DNA from 3 places in the Paenibacillus bovis genome. Region 2 is predicted to be linked to each of the others. Evidence: predicted binding sites of a transcription regulator. Region 2 holds the regulator's gene; each other region holds the start of a gene.

Region 1 (2,278 bases), 2.6 Mb from region 2:
ATACCAATGGTCAATCGCCGAATGTCCTACACCATCACCTGAACCTGTTCAATAGCCGAGCGGATCACTTGGCAGGAATGATGGAACTGGCGCTGTTCATGTTCTTCCAGACGAAGTTCAATGATTTCCTGGATACCTTCTCCGGAAATAATAGCCGGTACGCCTGCGCATACATTCTGCTCGTTATACTCGCCATCGAGAATAGCGGAGACTGCGATAATCCGGTGCTCATCGTACAGAATCGAGCGGGCGATATGGGCGAGGGCATTGCCGATCCCGAACTGGGTGTGGCCTTTGCGGGTGAAAATTTCCCAGCCTGCATCCCTTGTCTTGAGCGCGACATCATCCAGACTCAGCTCCGGGAAGCGCAGCGCATGCTGTTCCATAATATGCAGCAGCGGCTTGCCGCCAATCGTCACATGCGACCAGGCGACAAATTGGGATTCGCCATGTTCACCGAGTACATAGCCGTGGACGCTGCGTGGATCGATAGAGAACACATCGGACAGAATCGTTTTGAGGCGGGAAGAATCGATAGAGGTACCTGTACCAATAATACGTTCGCGCGGCAGACCGGAGTACTGCCATGTGAGGTAAGTGACCACGTCTACCGGATTGGCCGCGATAATAAATATGCCGTCAAATCCACTGGCCATGATCGGATCGGTAATGTCGCGTACGATCTCGGACGCTTCATGTAGCAGGGTCATGCGGTCTTGTCCTGGTTTGGGATTGGGACCTGCTGTAATGATGACAATATCCATATCTCCGCAGTCATGCAGTGTACCAGCGTATACTTTGGTACGATGGGACGTAAAGTCCATGCAGTGCGACAGATCGAGCGCCTGGGCAACCGCCTTCTCATGGGTGCGTCCCACCATCATAATCTCGTCGGCAATCGACTGGTTAATCATTGAATAGGCACATCCTGCTCCGACCATTCCTACGCCGACAATTGCTACTTTTCTGTTCTTTTTACCCACGTTGTACAGCCCTCCTGCTATTTATAATCATGATATACTTTCTACCATGTCAAAAATTACATAAATTAAATCAGAAAGAATACATATTTGAATGTCAATTTACTTTCCATATCTACTATTATACATACTTTTACCAGAATGATAATAAGGAAATATGTCACAATAATTAACTTATTGCTTAAAAAAGATAGGAAATGGGTCTGGTATTCTATCCGTACAGAGATAAAAGCGAACAATACTGTCTATTTGTTTTTTGGAAAGCGAAATTAAAAAGAAAACAAACTGTCCAAAATAAAAAGCTCACCTATAAAAGAACAAGTTAACAATACATTTAAGCCAAAATGATCTATACCAGGAGGATAAACAAGGAGTTAACAACACAGACATGATATAGAAATAGATAAATTTCATCTTAATTTCAGGTAGAAAGGGTAATAATAAAAGGTGGCATGCCAATAATACTGGATAACGGGATGATTGGGCATGCGGATGTTCTATATTATGGAACGCAGATACTTATACTTTTGGGAGGAATCAACATGGCTGAAGAACAAAATGAATATATTGCACTGGCGAGTCGCCCGCAGGGTACACCTCAAATGGAGAACTTTTCGTTTAACAAGGCAGAACTGGGTAATCCGGAAGAAGGACAGCTGTTAGTGAAAACACTGTACGTCTCTGTCGATCCTTATATGCGTGGGCGGATGAAAGATGCCAAATCCTATGCGGCACCATTTCAGGTTGGAGAGCCGATTACCGGCGGGTCGGTCGGCAAGGTTCTGAGCAGCAAGCATCCTGATTACCAGGAAGGCGATATTATCGCAGGCGGCTGGGGCTGGCAGCGATATGCGATTGTAGACGGGAAAGGTCAGCGCAAAGTCGATCCGGAACTGGCTCCGATCACTACAGCGCTTGGCGTACTCGGCATGACCGGATTGACTGCGTATTACGGTACACTGCGTATCGGGAATCCGCAGCCGGGCGAGACGATGGTCGTATCCGGCGCAGGCGGTGCGGTCGGCATGATCGCCGGACAGATCGGCAAAATCAAAGGCGCACGTGTCGTGGGCATCTCCGGTTCGGATGAGAAGAACCGATATCTCAAGGAAGAACTGGGCTTTGACGAAGTGATTAACTACAAAACAGATCAGCCGATTCGCGAAGCACTGCAAAAAGCATGCCCGGACGGTATCGATGTCTATTTTGAAAATGTGGGCGGGGATATTACTGATGCTGTAATCGAGCAGCTCAACCGTAATGCGCGTATTCCACTGTGCGGACAAATCTCGCTCTAT
Region 2 (2,278 bases):
ACGCAGACCATAGTCGCGTACGTTCTGTTCTACCTCTGCCACTGTCTCGGACATATGCGTATGCAGAGGCACATCCAGATCATGAGCAGCCTGTACGAATTTCTCGATAAATGCCGGCGGGCAAGTATACGGCGCATGTGGAGACATCATGGTTGTGATGCGGCCATTTGCCTTGCCATGCCAGTCACGTACGAATTGTACAGCTTGGTTCAGCTTCTCGTTCTGTTCTTCTTCAGAGCACAGACCAATAACGCCGCGCATCAGTACCGCACGCATACCCGACTGCTCTACCACTTCGGCCACACGTTCAGAACGGTCATACATATCGAGGAATGTCGTTGTACCGCCTTTGAGCATTTCCAGAACAGACAATGCTGTACCGGTGTAGACATCGTCACTTGTAAATTTGGCTTCCATTGGCCACATTTTCTCCTGCAGCCATACCTGCAGAGCCAGATCATCTCCATAGCCGCGCAGCAGGGACATCGCCGCATGACCATGACTGTTAACCAGACCCGGGATAAAGAACTGATGTCTGCCATCCACGATGGTCATGCCTTCCTGGTCAGCAGGCTCTTCTTCGCCCAGATAAGTAATCACATCGTTCTCGATGACCATATGTCCGTACAGTACCGATTTTCCTCCATGGGAAGCTGCAAAGATCCCGTTTTTGATCATCCATTTACTCGGTGAGTTGTTCATTCGTCTCTAATTCCTTTCCATCTTCAAGGTAGTAGGCCAGACTCAGCAGATCGGTAGTGAAATCTGCCGTATGCACACGCACATGCGGTGGTGTTTTCAGGATAATCGGCGCAAAGTTCAGAATCGCCTCGATACCTGCTTCGATCAGCTGATCAGCAACACGCTGTGCTTCGGTATTGGGTACGGTAATAATACCAACCCGGATATGCTTGGACTGCACAGTCTCGGACAGTTCATCAATCGGTTGCACAGTCAATGTATTAATCTGGGTGCCTACTTTCGGTGTATACGAATCAAACACGGCTACAATCTTCATCGTTTCCTGCAGATAGGCATTATAATTTGAAAGCGCATGTCCCAGATTACCTGCTCCGATCAGAGCAACATTGATCTGCTGATCCAGCTTCAGGATATGACGTATTTTCTCAATCAGATACGATACATCGTAGCCAATTCCTTTACGGCCAAAATCACCGAAATAGGCAAGGTCCTTACGAATCTGGGCCGGATTGAGGTCCAGTTTTTGTCCCAGTTCCTGCGAAGATACAGTGGGTACCTCACGGGTATGCAGCTCGTTCAGGTATCTTAAATAGACAGGTAATCTTCGCACGACCGCTTCTGATATTTTATCGGATTTCATGCTTGCTCCCCCTCTTGATTTGCAGCATCCTTTTCGTTCTCACGATGGCTCAGCCATTCCGCAATACGGGGAACCATTTGCTGCGTAGGCATATGTTCCATTTTGGGACCGGGCAGCGAATACAAGAAGTGCTTGCCATAATACGATTCAATGACCCGGGTATCATAGATAAGCACAATACCGCGGTCATTCGCTGTCCGGACCAGTCTGCCAAAGCCCTGTTTGAACCGGATAACTGCCTGTGGTACAGATAATTTCATAAACGGGTTTTTCTTTTCTTTTTTGAGCCGTTCACTTTTGGCTTCGACCAGCGGATGATTCGGCGGCTGGAACGGCAATCGCACAATCGCCAGACAGGTCAGTGCTTCTCCGGGAATATCCACGCCTTCCCAGAAGCTGCTCGTACCCAGCAGTACACAGGCCGGATGATCCTGGAAGCGTCGGGTCAGCTTGGTCCGGCTGCCTCCATCTACACCCTGTCCGAATACGGCAATATCACTCTGTGATAATTTCTCCTTCAGAGGCTCATACACCTGCTTGAGCATCCGGTAGGAAGTAAATAAGACCAACATGCGTCCACGCGTCGCTTCGGCAGCATCAGCAAGTGAACGAGCCAGCATACTGACAAAATGCTCGTCACCGACACTTCCCTTTACACTCGGGAAATCTCTTGGAATCAGTACAAGCGACTGTTCCCTGTAATTAAACGGCGATTCCAGCATCGACGTATTCAGCTTGCCTTGCTGCTCGGCTTCCTTGAGTCCCAGCTGTTCAATCATGTACTGGAAGTTCTTGTCGATCGACAGCGTGGCAGAGGTCAGCACGATACTTTTCTTTTTGTCAAAGAAATGCTCCTTGAGCTGCTGGCTGACATCTACCGGCACCGCATACATCTGGAGCGACTTGCTGCGATAATTGCCGTTGGCCTCATACCAG
Region 3 (2,278 bases), 2.2 Mb from region 2:
GATGCCAAAAGAAGATCGCACTCTCGTGACCAAACAGGAACTGCTGGATAAAGTAACCGGTCTCCTGGGCGGACGTGTAGCGGAAGAACTGTATATCGGTGAGATTGGTACCGGCGCATACAGTGACTTCCAGCAGGCGACCAGCATCGTGCGCAGCATGATCGTAGAATACGGTATGAGTGAGAAGCTTGGTCCTATGCAGTTCGGTAACTCGCAGGGTCAAGTATTCCTGGGACGCGATTTCGGACATGAGCAGAACTACAGTGATGCGATTGCCTACGAAATCGATCAGGAAATGAATCGCTTCATTACCGAGTCGTACGAGCGTTGTCGTGAGCTGTTGCAAAAGCACTCTCGCGAAATGCATTTGGTTGCACAGACATTGCTTGAAGTAGAGACACTGGACTTCGAACAAATCAAACATCTGATCGAAACAGGATCACTGGAAGGTTTGGGTGAAGGTACAACTGGCGGTAACGACAGCGGTCCTTCCGAAGGTGGCGAACCTACTTTTGACAGCATTGGCGACTCCCAGGTACGTCTTGAAAAAGACAACAACCCATCATCAGCTCCAGGAGCGGGCGGAACTATTCCAAACAATCCGACAGACGGTTCTGATGATAACCGTGGCTCTGGTGGCGGCACGCCGACCATCTAATTCCATACTATTTCCTTAAATTAAAAGCCTGAAGATCTTAGAGATCTTCAGGCTTTTTTTGTATAGGTTGGTAAAAGAATAAATAATCCTCGTTATGGATAGTTCCTTGCGCTAAACAACCGATCCGTATTTTGATGAAATAAATGTTAACTTTGCGCCCAATAACCGATTGACAATCCTATCAAGGATTGTGTACATTATTGGAGATGTTGATCACAATTTTGACACATTTCGCAGTCGACTACGAGATTTTTTTCACAAAGTAGGTTAGATCATCTATTCAATGATGAACGATAAACGTTCAAGATTGTGAAAACTGTCTCAAACTATTACAGGGAGATGAATTCATGGAAGCTCTGGCATTGGAGAAAAAGGCAGAACGTGATGCACAATTACGGGAGCGTCTGCTGCAGCTGAAAAAGGAACGAAATGCTATTATTCTGGCACATTATTATCAGCGGGACGAGATTCAAGAAGTGGCTGATTTTCGGGGAGATTCTTTTTTGCTGGCTCAAAAAGCAGCACAGACCGATGCGGATACGATTGTATTTTGCGGGGTTCATTTTATGGGAGAAAGCGCCAAAATTCTCGCACCAAACAAAACCGTCATTATCCCGGATGAACGAGCAGGCTGTCCGATGGCGGATATGGTCAATGTAGACGGACTGCGCCGGCTCAAGGAAAAGCATCCGAATGCCAAAGTAGTCACCTATATCAACTCCTCTGCCGATGTCAAAGCAGAAACCGATATCTGCTGTACGTCCGCCAATGCGGTCAAAGTTATCCAATCCGTCGATTCCGACGAAATTATCTGGGTGCCGGATAAAAACCTCGGTCACTATGTACAGCAGCATACCGACAAGAAAATGATCATCTGGGAAGGATACTGCAATACCCATGATATGCTCACTGTCAAAGATGTGATCGAGATGAGAGCCAAGCATCCGAATGCACAGTTTGTCGTTCATCCGGAATGCCGTCCCGAAGTAGTGGCATTGGGTGACTTTGTAGGTAGTACGACTGCGATTATTAAATATTGCCGGGAGTCGGACTGTCAGGAATTTATTGTGGGTACAGAAGATGGCACCGGCTATCAGCTGCGCAAGGACAGCCCGGACAAAGCATTTCATTTTGCCAGTAAATACCTGGTATGTCCCAATATGAAAGTAAACAACCTCAAAAAGCTCGTAAACTGCCTGGAAACAATGAAGCCGCAAATCTATGTACCACCAGCTATCGCTGACCGTGCACGAATCTCGCTGGAGCGTATGCTGGAAGTCTCTTCTTCCTAGAATCGGTCAATAGAAAGGCAGGCGTATAGGATGAATGCGGAATATAACCAGTCGGATAAAAAAGTGCATCATCATCTGGTGCAGACGACCACGGATATATTAATTATTGGCTCGGGAATAGCAGGTTTGTACACGGCTATCCTCGCAAGTGAACATAAGAACGTGCTATTAATCACAAAGAAAGCCCTTCTGGAAAGCAACACCCGTTATGCCCAGGGCGGTATTGCAGCAGTGATCAGCGATGACGACTCGCCCGCTTATCACCGCGAGGATACACTGCTCGCGGGAGCAGGCCTTTGTTCAGCAAAAGCGGTGGATATCCTCGTGC

What was found. The regulator Rex, encoded in region 2, represses fermentation and respiration genes when NADH is low (regulators of the CRP and FNR family bind a similar motif). The targets are predictions, from matches to a motif close to TTGTGAAATATTTCACAA.
Region 1: AR543_RS04770 (L-lactate dehydrogenase) is a predicted target of Rex. The motif match lies at 1,030-1,047, and genes of this name have one in related genera.
Region 3: nadA (quinolinate synthase NadA) is a predicted target of Rex. The motif match lies at 966-983, and genes of this name have one in related genera.

What each region holds. Positions count from the first base shown of each region.
Region 1 covers NZ_CP013023.1:1,114,469-1,116,746, forward strand. The annotation lists gene AR543_RS04770 (L-lactate dehydrogenase) at 27-983, opposite strand; gene AR543_RS04775 (NADP-dependent oxidoreductase) at 1,523-2,278, shown strand, end outside.
Region 2 covers NZ_CP013023.1:3,872,901-3,875,178, forward strand. The annotation lists gene AR543_RS16430 (amidohydrolase) at 1-702, opposite strand, end outside; gene AR543_RS16435 (redox-sensing transcriptional repressor Rex) at 683-1,342, opposite strand; gene dinG (ATP-dependent DNA helicase DinG) at 1,339-2,278, opposite strand, start outside.
Region 3 covers NZ_CP013023.1:715,839-718,116, forward strand. The annotation lists gene ftsH (ATP-dependent zinc metalloprotease FtsH) at 1-658, shown strand, start outside; gene nadA (quinolinate synthase NadA) at 1,006-1,950, shown strand; gene nadB (L-aspartate oxidase) at 1,981-2,278, shown strand, end outside.